DNA from 2 places in the Micrococcus sp. R8502A1 genome. Region 1 is predicted to be linked to the other one. Evidence: predicted binding sites of a transcription regulator. Region 1 holds the regulator's gene; the other holds the start of a gene.
The links. The regulator HrcA, encoded in region 1, represses chaperone genes, less so after heat shock. The targets are predictions, from matches to a motif close to TTNGCACTCGNNNNNNNCGAGTGCNAA.

Region 1 (7,491 bases):
ATCATCGCCCGCGAGAACATCCGCGCGATCCGCAAGGACGTGCTCTCCAAGTGCTACGGCGGCGACATCTCCCGCAAGCGCAAGCTGCTCGAGAAGCAGAAGGAGGGCAAGAAGCGCATGAAGATGGTGGGCCGGGTCGAGGTCCCGCAGGAGGCCTTCATCGCCGCCCTGTCCTCGGACGGCGCCGGCGCCGACCAGGCGGCGAAGAAGTAAGTGCCCGCCCTGCCCCTCGGCGAGCCGGTCCCCGACGACGGCCGGCTGCCGGCCGACGTCGGGCAGCGGGTGCGCGCGGCCGCCGGCGACGGCGCGGCGCGCACCTTCAGCCTGTACGTCCACGTGCCGTTCTGCACCGTGCGCTGCGGCTACTGCGACTTCAACACGTACACGGCCGTCGACCTCGGCCCCGGCGCGGGCCGCGGCGACTACTGGGAGTCGGCGGTCGCGGAGCTGGACTTCGCCGCGGACGTGCTCGCGTCCTCGGACGTGCCCGCCCGCCCGCTGCACACGGTGTTCTTCGGCGGCGGCACGCCCACGCTCCTGCCGGCCGCGGACCTCGTGCGCATCCTCCAGGCGGCGGTGGACCGGTTCGGGATCGCGCCCGGCGCGGAGGTCACCACCGAGGCCAACCCGGACACCATCACTCCGGAGTACGCCCGTGAGCTCGCGGCCGGCGGCTTCACCCGCCTCTCCCTGGGCATGCAGTCCGCGGTGCCGCACGTGCTCGCCACGCTCGAGCGCACCCATCGGCCCGAGTCCGTCCCCGCCGCCGTCGCCGCGGCCCGCGAGGCCGGCCTGGAGGTGTCCCTGGACCTGATCTACGGGACCGCGGGAGAGTCCCTCGCCGACTGGCGGGCCACGCTCGAGGCCGCCGTCGCCCTGGCCCCGGACCACGTGAGCGCGTACTCGCTGATCGTGGAGGAGGGCACCAAGCTCGGGGCCCAGGTGGCCCGCGGCGAGGTGGCGGACGTGGACCCCGACGACCAGGCGGACAAGTACCTGCTCGCCGAGGAGCTGCTCGGCGCCGCCGGCTACCGCTGGTACGAGGTGTCCAACTGGGCGCGCGACCCGCAGGGCTCCGGGGTCCACCGCGCGCGGCACAACGTGGCGTACTGGGAGGACCAGGACTGGTGGGGGATCGGCCCGGGAGCGCACTCGCACCTCGCCGGCGTCCGGTTCTGGAACGCCAAGCACCCCGCCGCCTACGCGCAACGGCTGGCCACGGGGGTCACCCCCGCCGTCGGCCGCGAGCGGCCCGACGCCGACGCGCGGCGACTCGAGCGCATCATGCTCGCGGTGCGCACGGTGGACGGGCTCCCGACCGCGGAGCTCGTCTCGGAGACGCCGGGGGAGGCCGCGCGGATCCGCGGGGCGATCGCCGAACTCATCGCCGCGGGCCTGCTGGACGGGCGTGCCGCCGTCGACGGGCGCATCATCCCCACGCTCGAGGGGCGGCTGCGCAACGACGCGATCGTCCGGGCGCTGGCCGGCTTCTGACCGGCCGGCCCCGGGTCAGCGCAGGATGCGCAGGTTGAACGGGTACCGGAACGGACGGCCCTTGGACACGTGCGAGGCGCCCATCACGCCGTAGACCGCCATGGCGGCCCACGTGAGCGCGCCGAGGATCGCGAAGATCGGGCCGACCACCGGCAGCAGGGACAGGAAGAAGAACAGGAGCGTGATGAGCGTGGGCGGCCCGGAGAAGTTCAGGGCCTCGCGCGACTCCTGCGAGGTGAACGGGCCGCGGTCGCGGTAGAGCAGCCACACGACCAGCGGGCCGAGCACGCCGAACGCCAGACTGAGGTGGGCCAGCGCCGCGCGGTCACGGTCCTGCTTCGCCGTGAGCGGGGCGCCGCGGCCGCCGGCCGAGACGAGCCAGGCGGGCGGGCCGTGGCCGGTGCGGCCGGCGTCGGGCTGCGCGCGGGTGTTCACGAGGGGCTCCTCCTGGATCGCGGGACCCGCGCGCCGGGGACCGGGCGCAGGGCATGGGCCAGCATAGCGCGGGCGGGCGGGGGCCGCGCCGAGATCAGTGCTCGGGTGCTGCGGTGAGGAAGTCGATGAGCTCCTCCACGCGGCCCAGCAGGGACGGCTCGAGGTCCGCGTACGTGGTGACGTGGGAGAGCAGCCGCTTCCACCCCAGCCCCGTGGCCTCCTTGCTCCCGTGCGGCCAGCCCAGTCCCCGCAGGATCCCCGTCTTCCAGTCCTGCCCCTTCGGCACGACGGGCCACGCGGGGATGCCGAGGACGGAGGGCTTGATGACCTGCCAGACGTCCACGTAGGGGTGGCCGAGGATGAGCACGTTGCCCGCGGCCCCCGGCACGCGCATGGCCTCGGCCGCGAGGCGCTCCTCCTTGGACCCGGTGACGAGGTGGTCCACGAGGATCCCGAGCCGGCGCCGCGGGCCGGGGGCGAACGTGCGGATCGCCCCGGCGAGGTCGTCCACGCCGTGCAGGGGCTCCACGACGATGCCCTCGAGGCGCAGGTCCTCGCCCCACACCTTCTCCACCAGCTCGGCGTCGTGCACGCCCTCCACCCAGATGCGTGAGGCGCGGGCGGTGCGGGCGCGCGCCCCCTCGACCCGTCGCGAGCCGGAGGCGGTGCGGGCCGGCGCCGCCGGGGCCGCGGCGGTCGGGGGGACCAGGGTCACGGGCTCGCCGTCGATCCAGAAGCCGCCGCCGAGGGGGAAGCCGCGGCGCACGCCGCGGTGGTCCTCCAGGACCACCACGTGCACGCCGCCGGAGCGCTCGATGCCGATCACGGCCCCGGTGAACCCGGAGGCCACGTCCTCGACCACCGTGCCGGGGGCGGCGGGCACATCGGGGACGGTCCGGGCGGGGCGGCGCGTCAGGTCGTCGTGGCCCGCGGGGCCCCAGCTGCTCCAGTCCATGGGAGAGCACGGTAGCAACGGGGCCGGGCGATCACCGTGAGCGAAGCCGTGCGGACCGGTCGGGTGGTCCACCCGGGTCGGACGGTAGCATTGGCACTTGACCCGCCGGAGTGCCAGTCAGGGGCACCTCCGGGGTCGCCCCGGATCCCGACGGACCAGAGGAGGACCGAGATGTCGGAGCAGCCCCGCCGCCTGCAGGTGCTCCAGGCGATCGTGGAGGACTACGTGGCGCTGCGCGAGCCCGTGGGCTCCAAGGCGCTCGTGGAACGGCACGCCCTGGGCGTGTCCTCCGCGACCGTGCGCAACGACATGGCGGCGCTCGAGGAGGAGGGCCTCATCGTGGCCCCGCACACCTCCGCCGGGCGCGTCCCCACGGACAAGGGCTACCGCGTGTTCGTCGACCGCCTCTCCGAGGTGAAGCCGCTGTCCCCGGCCGAGCGCCGGGCCGTGAGCACCCTGCTGGACCCGGAGACGGACACCGAGCACATGATGGAGTCCACGGTGCGCCTCCTGGCCCAGCTGACCCAGCAGGTCGCCGTCGCGCAGTTCCCCCACGAGGACGGCTCCACGATCCGCCACCTCGAACTGGTCTCCCTCACGCCCACGCGCCTGCTCGTGGTCCTCATCCTGTCCACGGGACGGGTGGACCAGCGGCACGCCGTCCTGGACCGGCCGGTCGACGAGGCGGAGCTGTCCGTGCTCCGCGGCCTCCTGCTGGACGCCCTGCTGGGGCTCGGTCCGGTGCAGGCGGCCGCCGTGATGGACGACGTCGTCACCCGGGTCCGCCCGGAGCACCGGCCGGCCGCGGCCCTCGTGGCCGCGGCCGTCCAGGACCTGCTCGAGGCCGGCCGGCAGGACCGCATCGTCCTGGCCGGCACCGCCAACCTGGCCCGCTCCCCGGGGGACTTCGGCGCGTCCATCGGGCCGATCCTGGAGGCGCTCGAGGAGCAGGTGGTGCTGCTGCGCCTGCTCACGGAGATGGAGCAGGACGCCCACGGGGTGTCCGTGCGGATCGGCTCCGAGAACGCCGGATCGCTCGCGGACACCTCGGTGGTCGCGGCCGCCTACGGCCCCGGCGCCGTGGCGAAGCTCGGCGTCATCGGTCCGACCCGGATGGACTATCCGGGCACCATGGCCGCCGTCCGGGCGATCGCCCGCTATCTCTCCCGCATCCTGACCACCTGACGTGCCTCCGCGCGTCCTGGCGGGCCCCGTCCCGCACCGCCCCACGTCCCGCTCGCCCCGAGAGGAATCCCCACCGTGACCGACCACTACGAGACGCTCGGCGTCAGCCGTGACGCCAGCACCGAGGAGATCCGCCGCGCCTACCGCAAGCTCGCGCGCACCCACCACCCGGACGTCAACCCCGACCCGGAGGCGGCCGAGCAGTTCAAGCGCATCTCCCACGCCTATGAGGTGCTCTCGGACGAGGACCGGCGTCGGGCCTACGACACGACGGGCAATGAGAACGGCCAGGCCGGCTTCCCGGGCGGCTTCGGTGGGGCGGGCGGCTTCGGGGGCTTCGCCGACATCTTCGAGACCTTCATGAACGCGGCCGGCCAGGGCGGCCGCGGTGGCCCCGCCAGCCGCGCCCGCCGCGGCCAGGACGCGCTGGTGATCGCGCGGATCGACCTGCGCGACGCGGTCTTCGGCGGCGAGCAGACCATTGAGCTGGACACGGCCGTGCGCTGCGAGCGGTGCGGGGGCTCGTGCTGCGAGCCCGGCACCCAGCCGGAGACCTGCCAGACCTGTCAGGGCCACGGCATGATCCAGCGCCCCGTGCGGTCGCTGCTGGGCACCGTCATGGCCACCGAGGCCTGCCCCGCCTGCCAGGGGTTCGGCACCGTCATCCCGACGCCCTGCCACGAGTGCGACGGGCAGGGCCGCGTCCGCACCCGGACGCCGCTGACCCTGCGCATCCCCGCGGGCGTGGACGACGGCACCCGCATCCACCTCGCCGGCCGCGGCGAGGCCGGCCCGGGCGGCGGCCCGAACGGCGACCTCTACGTGGAGATCGCGGTCCGCCCGGACGAGACCTTCCGCCGCGAGGGCGACCACCTGGCCACCACCGTGACCGTCCCCATGGCCGCCGCGGCCCTGGGCACCACCGTCACGCTGGACACCCTGGACGGCAAGCAGTCCCTCAGCCTGGACCCGGGCGTGCAGTCCGGCCACGTCGAGGTCCTCCACGGCCTGGGCGTCGGTCGCCTGCGCGGGCAGGGCCGTGGCGACCTCAAGGTGGACGTGGTGGTCACCACGCCCACCGACCTGGACGACGAGCAGCGCCAGCTCCTGGAGCGCCTGGCCGAGGTGCGCGGCGAGGAGGTCGTGCACGGCGCACCCCAGGCCAAGGGCATGTTCGCCCGGCTGCGGGAGAACCTGAGGAACCTGTGACCGCCCCCCTGTTCCACCTCGAGCCGGGCGCCCTGGCCGGCGCGAGCGCGGGCGCGGAGGTCGTCTTCGACGGCGCCGAGGCCCGGCACGCCGCCGCGGCCATGCGCCTGGCCCCCGGGGAGGCCGTGCTCCTGGCCGACGGGTCGGGCACGCTCGGCCACGGCACCGTGCTCGCGGCCGCCCCGGACGCGGTGTCCGTGCGGCTGGACGCGGTGGCGGAGGAGCCGGCGCCCACCCCGGCGCTCGTGCTCGTCCAGGCCCTCGCCAAGGGCGACCGGGACCTCATGGCGGTCCAGGCCGCCGTCGAGCTCGGCGTGGACGCCGTGGTGCCCTGGGAGGCGGAGCGCTCGATCGTCCGCTGGAAGGGCCCCAAGGCCGCCAAGGCCCGCCAGAAGTGGGCGGACACGGCCCGCGCGGCCGCCAAGCAGGCGCGTCGCGCCCGGGTGCCCGCGGTCCGGGACCACGTCTCCGGGACGGCGGTCGCCGGGCTGGCCTGGGACGACGACGGCGGCCGGCTCGTCCTCGTACTGCACGAGGACGCGGAGCACGGGGTGTCCGCGGTGCCGGCGGAGCGACTCTCCGCGGCCGTCGAGATCGCCGTCGTCGTGGGCCCCGAGGGCGGGATCGGCCCGGCCGAGCTCGAGGCCTGCGTGGCCGCGGGGGCCGTGCCGGTGCGGCTCGGCCCGCACGTGCTGCGCGCCTCCACGGCCGGCCCCGCCGCCCTCGCCGTGCTCCAGCACCGGCTCGGCCGCTGGTGAGCCCCGGCAGGACGGCGCGCCGACGCCTAGACTGGTCGGGATGTCCCGCCCCCGCGACCCCGAGGTGATCCGCCCCATCGTGACCGTGCCCCCCACGACCCCGACCCCGCCCGCCACCGCGCACGAGGGGGTGGCGTTCGAGTCCGCCGACCTCATGGTCCGCACGCTCGGACCGCAGGACGCCCTGCTGCGGATCCTCGGCGGCGTGTTCCCCACCGTGGACGTCACGGTCCGCGACCAGCGGCTGGACCTGGCCGGGCCGGTGGCCGAGGTGGCCACGGTGCGGCGCGTCGTCGAGGACCTGCGCTCGATCGCCCGCCGCGACCAGGCCGTCACCCCCGAGGTGATGGGCCAGGTGGTCCACCACGTCCGCGACGCCGCCACCGGGCGCGGCGCGGGTCAGCTGCACCTGGACTCGATCCTCTCGGGCCGGGGCCGCCGCATCCGCGCGAAGACCCTGCACCAGCAGGACTACGTGGAGGCGATCGACCGCTCCACCGTCGTCTTCGGCATCGGCCCGGCCGGCACCGGCAAGACCTACCTGGCGATGGCCAAGGCGGTGCAGGCGCTGCAGGCCAAGGAGGTCAACCGGATCATCCTCACCCGCCCGGCCGTCGAGGCCGGCGAACGGCTCGGCTTCCTGCCCGGCGGGCTCTCCGAGAAGATCGACCCGTACCTGCGCCCCCTGTACGACGCGCTGCACGACATGATCGAGCCCGAGTCGATCCCGCGGCTGATGGAGGCCGGGACCATCGAGGTCGCCCCGCTGGCGTACATGCGCGGCCGCACCCTGAACGACGCGTTCGTGATCCTCGACGAGGCCCAGAACACCACCGGCGAGCAGATGAAGATGTTCCTGACCCGCCTCGGCTTCGGTGCGCGCATGGTCGTCACGGGCGACACCTCGCAGGTGGACCTGCCGCGCGGCACCCAGTCCGGCCTGGCCCAAGCCGTCGAGGTGCTCGAGGGGATCGAGGGACTGGAGATGGTCCGCTTCGACTCCTCGGACGTGGTCCGGCACTCGCTGGTGAGCGCCATCGTGGACGCCTACGACGCCGCCCGCGGCCCCGCGGAGCGGTCCCAGAAGCGAGGAGGGGCCCGCCGTGGCCGTTGAGATCCTGAACGAGTCGGGGATCGAGGTCCCCGAGGACGCGCTGCTGCGCATGGCCCGGCACGTGTACGCGCGCCTGCACGTCCACGAGCGCGCCGAGACGGCCGTGACCGTCGTGGACGCCGCACGCATGGCCGAGCTGCACGAGGAGTGGATGGACCTGCCCGGGCCCACCGACGTGATGAGCCTGCCCATGGACGAGCTGACCCCCGGCTCGCCCGAGGCGCCGGCCGAGGGCGTGCTGGGCGACGTCGTGCTCTGCCCCGAGGTCGCCGCCGAGCAGGCGGCGCGCGGCGGGCACTCCCGTGACGATGAGCTGCTCCTGCTGCTCACCCACGGCATGC
Region 2 (7,491 bases), on a different contig from region 1:
CCCCCGCGCTCGCGGCCCCCTCCGGCGGCGCCCCCGCCGCACCGGCAGCGAGCCCGACCGCCGCCTCACCCCTGGCGGCGGCGCAGGTCGAGGACCCGAGCGCCGACGGCTACGACTCCTTCATCGTCACCTACAAGGAGACCGCCGCCAACGCCCACGCGAAGGGCCGCGCCAACGCCTGGGGCAAGGCCGCGAAGGAGGCCGGCGTCTCCGTGAAGGAGCTGCGTGAGACCGCGCTCGGCTCCCGCGTGGTCAAGGCGGACCGCAAGCTGGATCAGGCCGAGTCCGCGAAGTTCATGGCCGACCTGAAGGCCTCCGGGGCGGTCGAGGCCGTGGAGCCGGACGCGCTCCTCACCGCCACCGGCCTGAGTCCCGTGGACGCCCTCTACTCGCAGCAGTGGGGCTTCACCGGCAGCCACGGCATGCGGGTCCCCGGGGCGTGGGATCGCACGACGGGCTCCGGTGCGACCGTGGCCGTCATCGACACCGGCATCACCTCCCACCCGGACCTCGACCGCAACGTCGTGCCCGGCTACGACTTCATCTCCGACGGCAGGGCGGCGCGCGACGGCGGTGGCCGCGACTCCAATCCGCGTGACGAGGGCGACTGGTACGCCGCCGGCGAGTGCGGCACCGCCGGTGCCTCCGACTCCTCGTGGCACGGCTCCCACGTGGCGGGCACCGTCGCGGCCGTGGCCGACTCCCAGGGCGTCGTCGGTGTGGCGCCGAACGCGAAGATCCAGCCGATCCGCGTGCTCGGCAGGTGCGGCGGCTCGCTGTCCGACATCGCCGACGCGGTCGTGTGGGCTGCCGGCGGCACGGTGGCGGGCGTGCCGGCCAACCCGAACCCGGCGGACGTCATCAACATGTCCCTCGGTGGCTCCGGCATGTGCGGCACCACCTACCAGAACGCGATCAACGCGGCCGTCTCCCGCGGCGTGCCCGTCGTCGTGGCCGCGGGCAACGAGAACCAGCCCGCCGCCAATGTGCGCCCGGCCAACTGCCAGAACACCGTCGTGGTGGCCGCCTCCACCTCGCAGGGCGCCCGCGCCTCGTTCTCGAACTACGGCTCCGCCGTGGACGTGACCGCTCCGGGGGCGAACATCATCTCGACCGTGAACAACGGCGCCACCACCCCGACGACGGCCGGCCACGCCGCCTACAACGGCACCTCGATGGCCACCCCGCACGTCGCGGGCCTGGCCGCCCTGCTGCTGGCCGCGCAGCCGAGCCTCACCCCGGCCCAGGTCGAGTCCACCCTCACGTCCACGGCCCGGTCCATGCCGGTGACCTGCTACGCAGGCTGCGGCGCCGGTCTGGCGGACGCCACCAGGGCGGTCTCCTCCCTCGGCGGCAGCTCCTGACCGGGGCCCGCCCCGGGCGCCGGGGCCTCGTTGGTCGCCCAGGGCGGTTTCGAGCCCGGCGCCACGCTGACCGACGCCTGACGTGCTCGTCGGCTCTCGACGGCCGCTCCGCCGTGCGCGGGGCGGCCGTCGCCCGGGTGGACAGGCGACGCCGCCTGAGGTATCGTTCTTCGAGTTGTCACCCCCATGGGGCGACGCCCGGATCTTTAGCTCAGTTGGTTAGAGCGTTCGCTTCACACGCGAGAGGTCGCTGGTTCGAGTCCAGTAAGATCCACCGCAGCAGGGCCCTCCTCCGGGAGGGCCCTTTCGCATCCCCGGGCCGCGGTGCCGAAGGCCCCGGCGGGGGAGGTGTCGGCGTGGTTGGATGGACGCGTCGGCGGGGCTCGGCCCACCGCCGTCTCGCGTCCAGCGCCCGCATACGGAAGGAGAGGGTGAGCCGCATGGAGCAGGAGGGCACCCAGGAGCCGGCGCGGTTCGACCCCCGCATCGCGGAGCCCCCGGCCGTCCCCACGCTCATCCCCGTGCTGCGCCCGGCCGGCGCCGAGGACGCCGCCGCTGTCGGCGACCTCGCGATCGACCCGGAGGACCCCGGCCTGCTCGACCTCGACCCGGCGGAGTCGGCCCACCCGGCCGCGGCCGCGGTCGCCGTCGAGCCGACCGAACCGCTGCCGCCCGTGGTCCGCCCCGCCGCCGCCGATCCGGTCCCGGCGCCGGCGCCGGAGCCGGAGGAATCGGCCGAGCCGGAGGAGACGCTGCCGGAGCCGGCCGCGGACGCGCCCCTGACCGAGCCGCCGCTGTCCGAGCAGGTGCCCACCTCCGTCCTGGCCCCCGCGGAGGCCGACGGCGCCCTGCCCGCCCCGGACGTGATCCCCGCGCCGGACATCACCGTCCCGGACCCGGTGGTCCCCGTGGGCCCGCCCGAGAAGCGCGGGCGTCGGCGCGGCCGGCGCTCCCGCGAGGTCTTCGTCGAGAACCTGCCGACGCAGGCGCTCGTGCTGGCCGACCGCCTGCACTCCTCGCCGTACGGGCGCCGCATGCACTCCACGCTGCAGCAGCGCCGCGCGGAGGCGCAGGCCCTTGAGGCCCGCACGACCCTGGACTTCGCGCTCAAGCTGGGCGAGACGATGTTCAGCTTCGGCGCGGCCTCGCTGGACGTGGAGACCTCGATCATCGTGGCCACGCAGGCCTACGGGATCCTCGAGACCGAGGTGGACCTGACCAACCAGTCCATCTCCCTGAACTACGCGCCCGACTCCTCACGCGGCGAGGCCCCGTTCACCCTCCAGCGGGTGGTCCGCTCGTCCTCGGTGAACTTCGAGGGGCTCGTGGCCGTCCACCGGCTCGTCGAGGAGATCGCCGCGGGCGAGGTGGACCGGGCCGAGGCCCAGCGCCGGCTCGTGGAGATCCGGCATCAGCCCAAGCCGTTCCCCGCCGTCTTCGAGGTCCTCTTCTCCGGCGTGTTCGTGGCCTGCTTCGTGCCGTTCATCGGCGGGACCTGGACGGGCGCGGCCCTGGGCATGGTCTCCACCTGGCTGGTCTTCTGGCTCAAGGTCCAGGCGGACAAGGCGCGCTTCCCGGAGATCTTCTCCACGATGTTCGGGGCGATCACGGCCACGGTGATCGCGCTGATGGCCCACGCCCTCGACCTGCCGGTCAACCCGGCGCTGGTGATCGCCGGCGGCATCATGATGCTCCTGCCCACGGCGAGGTTCGTCACCGCGGTGCAGGACGCCATCCACGGCTTCCCGGTGACCGCCGCGGGCCGCTTCCTCTCCGCGCTGCTCGTGTTCGCCGGCGTGATGGCCGGGATCATGATCGCCGTGGGCATCGGGGATCTCGTGGGATTCGAACAGCTGGACCTGGCCGAGGCGGGGACGCTGAGCTATCCGCCGCTGCTGCTGCTGGGCCTCGTGATGGCCGCGGGCATGGCGGACGCGGTGGTGGAGCAGTCGCGGTGGCCCCAGATCCTGGCCTGCGGTCTCGTGTCCGGGGCCGGCTTCGGCGCGTACCTGGCCGCACAGCAGATCGGGGTCAGCGACCGGCTGGTGCCCGCGGTCGCCGCGGCGGCGGTCGGGTTCCTCGGCCGCCTGGTGGCCCAGCGGCTCGCAGCCCCGGCGCTCGTGATCGTCCTGCCGTCCATGCTGTTCCTGCTTCCCGGACTCACCATGTTCCGGTCCGTCTACGGGTTCACCGTGGAGACCGGGGCCACGCTGCTGGGCGTCGAGGGACTGTTCAACGCCGCGGTCATCGTCGTGGCGATCGCGGCCGGCGTCGCCTTCGGCAACACCCTGGCCAAGCCGATCACCGACCGGATGGGCACGCTGCTGCCCACCGAGCTCGTGATGCACCAGCGCGGCTGACCGGCGGCCCGGCTCAGTCGGGCAGGCGCCAGTCCACCGGGGCCGCGCCGGCCGCCTCGAGGAGCCGGTTCACCCGGCTGAACGGCCGGGAGCCGAAGAACCCGCGGTGGGCGCTCAGGGGCGAGGGATGCGGGGACTCCACGACGCCGGCCCCCGCCGCCGTCAGCAGCGGCGCCATGCGCCGCGCGTCGGCTCCCCACAGCAGCCCCACGAGCGGGGTGCCGCGCGCGCAGAGGGCCCGCACCGCGGCCTCCGTGATCTGCTCCCAGCCGAGGCCGCGGTGGCTGCCGGGTGCGCCGGCCCGCACGCTGAGGGCGCGGTTCAGCAGCAGCACGCCCTGGTCCGTCCACGCGGAGAGGTCCCCGTGGGCGGGCGGGGTGATGCCGAGGTCGTCGTGCAGCTCCCGGTGGATGTTGGCCAGGGAGCGGGGCAGCGGCCGCACGTGGCGGTCCACCGCGAAGCTCAGGCCGATCGGATGGCCCGGCGTCGGGTAGGGGTCCTGGCCCAGCACGAGGACGCGGACGTCCGCGAACGGCTGACGGAACGCCCGCAGGATGTGCTCCGGCGCCGGCAGCACCTGCTCTCCGGCCGCCCGGCGGGCCCGCAGGGCCTCGCCGACCTGCTCGAACGCGGCGGCCTGCGGGGCGAGGGCCGCCTCCCAGCCCGGATCCAGGGGCGCGATGAACTCCATGCCCCGAGGGTAGACCGGGTGGGTACAGTGGCCGCCATGTCCCACCCCACGCCCGTCTCGCCCGATCCGGCCCCGGACGAGGGTGCCCGCGCGCGGGCGCGACGGGACGAGCTGACGGACCTGGAGCGTGCGGTCCTGGACCTGGAGGCCGCCACCTGGCGGTACGGCGGGGCCAAGGACCACGCCGTCCGAGAGCGTCTGGGGCTGTCTCCGACCGCCTATTATCAGGTGTTGAACGGATTGCTGGACCGTGAGGCCGCCCTGGCCTACCGACCCCTGCTGGTCACGCGGCTGCTGCGCAAGCGCGGCACCCGCAGCCGGGCCCGGAGGGGACCCGCGGATCCGGCGCCGTCCACGCCCGCTTCCCGCCAGGAGAACTGACCCATGGCCTACCAGCCCGACCGCTTCGACGAGGTCCCCGAGTACACGGACCAGCGCGGCGCGCACCGCGAGTCCTTCGCCGCCGCCGGCGCGACCGCCGCGGGCGGGGGTCGCCGCCTGAGCCCGCTGCTCTGGGTGGCCGGCCTCGTCCTGCTCGCCGGCCTGTTCGTGGGCGTCGTCCTGCCGTGGCTCACCGGCGACCGCTCCGAGCCCGTCGCCGCCGAGAGCTCGACGACGGCCCCGGCGGTCGAGCCGTCGACGTCGACGTCGGCGTCGTCCGAGTCCTCCTCGGCGTCCTCCGCGTCGGTGTCGACTGCATCCGCGACCGAGTCCGCCACCCCGTCCGAGGACACGGCGGAGGCGTCCCGTTCCGCGGCTGCGGCCGCGGCTGAGTCCTCGCGGGTGGCGCAGGAGGCGGCCGCCGCAGAGGCCGCCGAGTCGTCCCGGGCCGCCGAGTCGTCCCGTGCCGCCGCGGAGGCCGCTGAGTCGTCCCGTGCCGCCGCCGAGGCACAGGCGGCGGAGGCCTCGCGTTCCGAGGCCGCCGCGCAGTCCGCAGAGGCGTCCCGGTCGGCGGCGGCCGTCCAGGCGGCGGAGTCCTCGCGCGCCGCCGCGTCCCGTTCGGCCGCCGCGGCGGAGGCCTCGCGCTCGCAGTCCGCGGCCGCGTCGAGCTCCCGTGCGGCCGCGCAGTCTGCGGCCGCGTCGAGCTCTCGTGCGGCCGCGCAGTCTGCGGCCGCGTCGAGCTCCCGTGCGGCCGCGCAGTCTGCGGCCGCGTCGAGCTCTCGTGCAGCCGCGCAGTCCGCGGCCGTGCGCGGCACCCACGTCACCGTGTACAACGCGACCCGCACCCAGGGCCTCGCCGCCTCCTACGCGCAGCGGCTCACGAGCGCCGGCTACACCTCGGTGGACGCGAAGAACTGGAGCGGCTACGGCATCCAGTCCTCCACCGTCCTGTACAACGGCTCGGCCAACCAGGCCGCCGCCGAGGCGGTCGGCAAGGAGCTCGGCTTCCCGGTCCTGCAGACCCCGAACCTGCAGGTGAACGGCGTCGCGGTGGTCGTCACCGGCTGATCCGCCCGTCGTGCGGCCGTTCCGGCCGCGCACCCTTTCCGGCCCCCGGCGGGGCGCCTCCCGAGGCGTGCTGTCGGGGGCCGTCCGCCGTCCGCGGAAGGGCGGGCCCCGCACCGCGGACCCTTTGCACTCTCCCGGTGCGAGTGCTCATAATGGGGTTAGCACTCCGAAGGCGCGACTGCCAGCCGTACCCCGGTCGGTCCGGCGCCGTGGAGGAGGACCTGTCCACCGGTGAGGCCCCCAAGGGCCGTCCGTCGCGGGCATCGGGGCGGGTCAGCCACCAGCAGTAGGAAGCCGACGTCCAGAAAGGACCTGCACATGGCCAAGACCATCGCATTCGACGAAGAGGCCCGCCGCGGCCTGGAGAAGGGCCTGAACGCCCTGGCCGACGCCGTGAAGGTGACCCTCGGCCCCCGCGGCCGCAACGTGGTGCTGGAGAAGAAGTGGGGCGCCCCCACCATCACCAACGACGGCGTCTCCATCGCCAAGGAGATCGAGCTCGAGGACCCGTACGAGAAGATCGGCGCGGAGCTCGTCAAGGAGGTCGCCAAGAAGACCGACGACGTCGCCGGCGACGGCACCACCACCGCCACCGTGCTGGCCCAGGCGCTGGTCCGCGAGGGCCTGCGCAACGTGGCCGCGGGCGCCGACCCGCTGTCCCTGAAGCGCGGCATCGAGAAGGCCGTGGAGGCCGTCACCTCTGAGCTGCTCTCCGCCTCCCGCGAGATCGAGACCAAGGACCAGATCGCGGCCACCGCCTCGATCTCCGCCGCGGACAAGCAGATCGGCTCCCTCATCGCCGAGGCCCTGGACAAGGTCGGCAAGGAGGGCGTCATCACCGTCGAGGAGTCCAACACCTTCGGCCTCGAGCTCGAGCTCACCGAGGGCATGCGCTTCGACAAGGGCTACATCTCCGGCTACTTCGTGACCGACGCGGACCGCCAGGAGGCCGTCCTCGAGGATCCCTACATCCTCATCGTCAACTCGAAGATCTCCTCCGTGAAGGACATGGTGGCGATCCTCGAGAAGGTCATGCAGTCGGGCAAGCCGCTGCTGATCATCGCCGAGGACGTCGAGGGCGAGGCCCTGGCCACCCTCGTGGTCAACAAGATCCGCGGCACCTTCAAGTCCGTGGCCGTGAAGGCCCCGGGCTTCGGCGACCGCCGCAAGGCCATGCTCGCCGACATCGCCATCCTCACCGGCGGCCAGGTCATCTCCTCCGAGGTGGGCCTGTCCCTGGAGAACGCGACCCTCGACCTGCTGGGCACCGCCCGCAAGGTGGTCATCACCAAGGATGAGACCACCATCGTGGAGGGCGCCGGCGACGCCGAGCAGATCGCCGGCCGCGTGGCCCAGATCCGCTCCGAGATCGAGAACACCGACTCGGACTACGACCGCGAGAAGCTGCAGGAGCGCCTCGCCAAGCTGGCCGGCGGCGTGGCCGTCATCAAGGCCGGCGCGGCCACCGAGGTGGAGCTCAAGGAGCGCAAGCACCGCATCGAGGACGCCGTGCGCAACGCCAAGGCCGCGGTGGAGGAGGGCATCGTCGCCGGCGGCGGCGTGGCCCTGATCCAGGCCGGCGCCAAGGCGTTCGGCGGCCTGCAGCTCGAGGGCGACGAGGCCACCG

Region 2: groL (chaperonin GroEL) is a predicted target of HrcA. The motif match lies at 6,023-6,049, and genes of this name have one in related genera.

The regions. Positions count from the first base shown of each region.
Region 1 is NZ_VIGS01000007.1:51,029-58,519, forward strand. Features, by position in the region: gene lepA (translation elongation factor 4) at 1-213, shown strand, start outside; gene hemW (radical SAM family heme chaperone HemW) at 214-1,494, shown strand; gene FLM69_RS02790 (DUF4870 domain-containing protein) at 1,510-1,929, opposite strand; gene FLM69_RS02795 (DUF3097 family protein) at 2,024-2,884, opposite strand; gene hrcA (heat-inducible transcriptional repressor HrcA) at 3,056-4,069, shown strand; gene dnaJ (molecular chaperone DnaJ) at 4,145-5,278, shown strand; gene FLM69_RS02810 (16S rRNA (uracil(1498)-N(3))-methyltransferase) at 5,275-6,036, shown strand; gene FLM69_RS02815 (PhoH family protein) at 6,077-7,150, shown strand; gene ybeY (rRNA maturation RNase YbeY) at 7,140-7,491, shown strand, end outside.
Region 2 is NZ_VIGS01000032.1:14,186-21,676, forward strand. Features, by position in the region: gene FLM69_RS07355 (S8 family peptidase) at 1-1,364, shown strand, start outside; tRNA gene FLM69_RS07360 (tRNA-Val) at 1,565-1,638, shown strand; gene FLM69_RS07365 (threonine/serine exporter ThrE family protein) at 1,805-3,724, shown strand; gene FLM69_RS07370 (uracil-DNA glycosylase) at 3,738-4,415, opposite strand; gene FLM69_RS07375 (DUF3263 domain-containing protein) at 4,452-4,796, shown strand; gene FLM69_RS07380 (LytR C-terminal domain-containing protein) at 4,800-5,864, shown strand; gene groL (chaperonin GroEL) at 6,183-7,491, shown strand, end outside.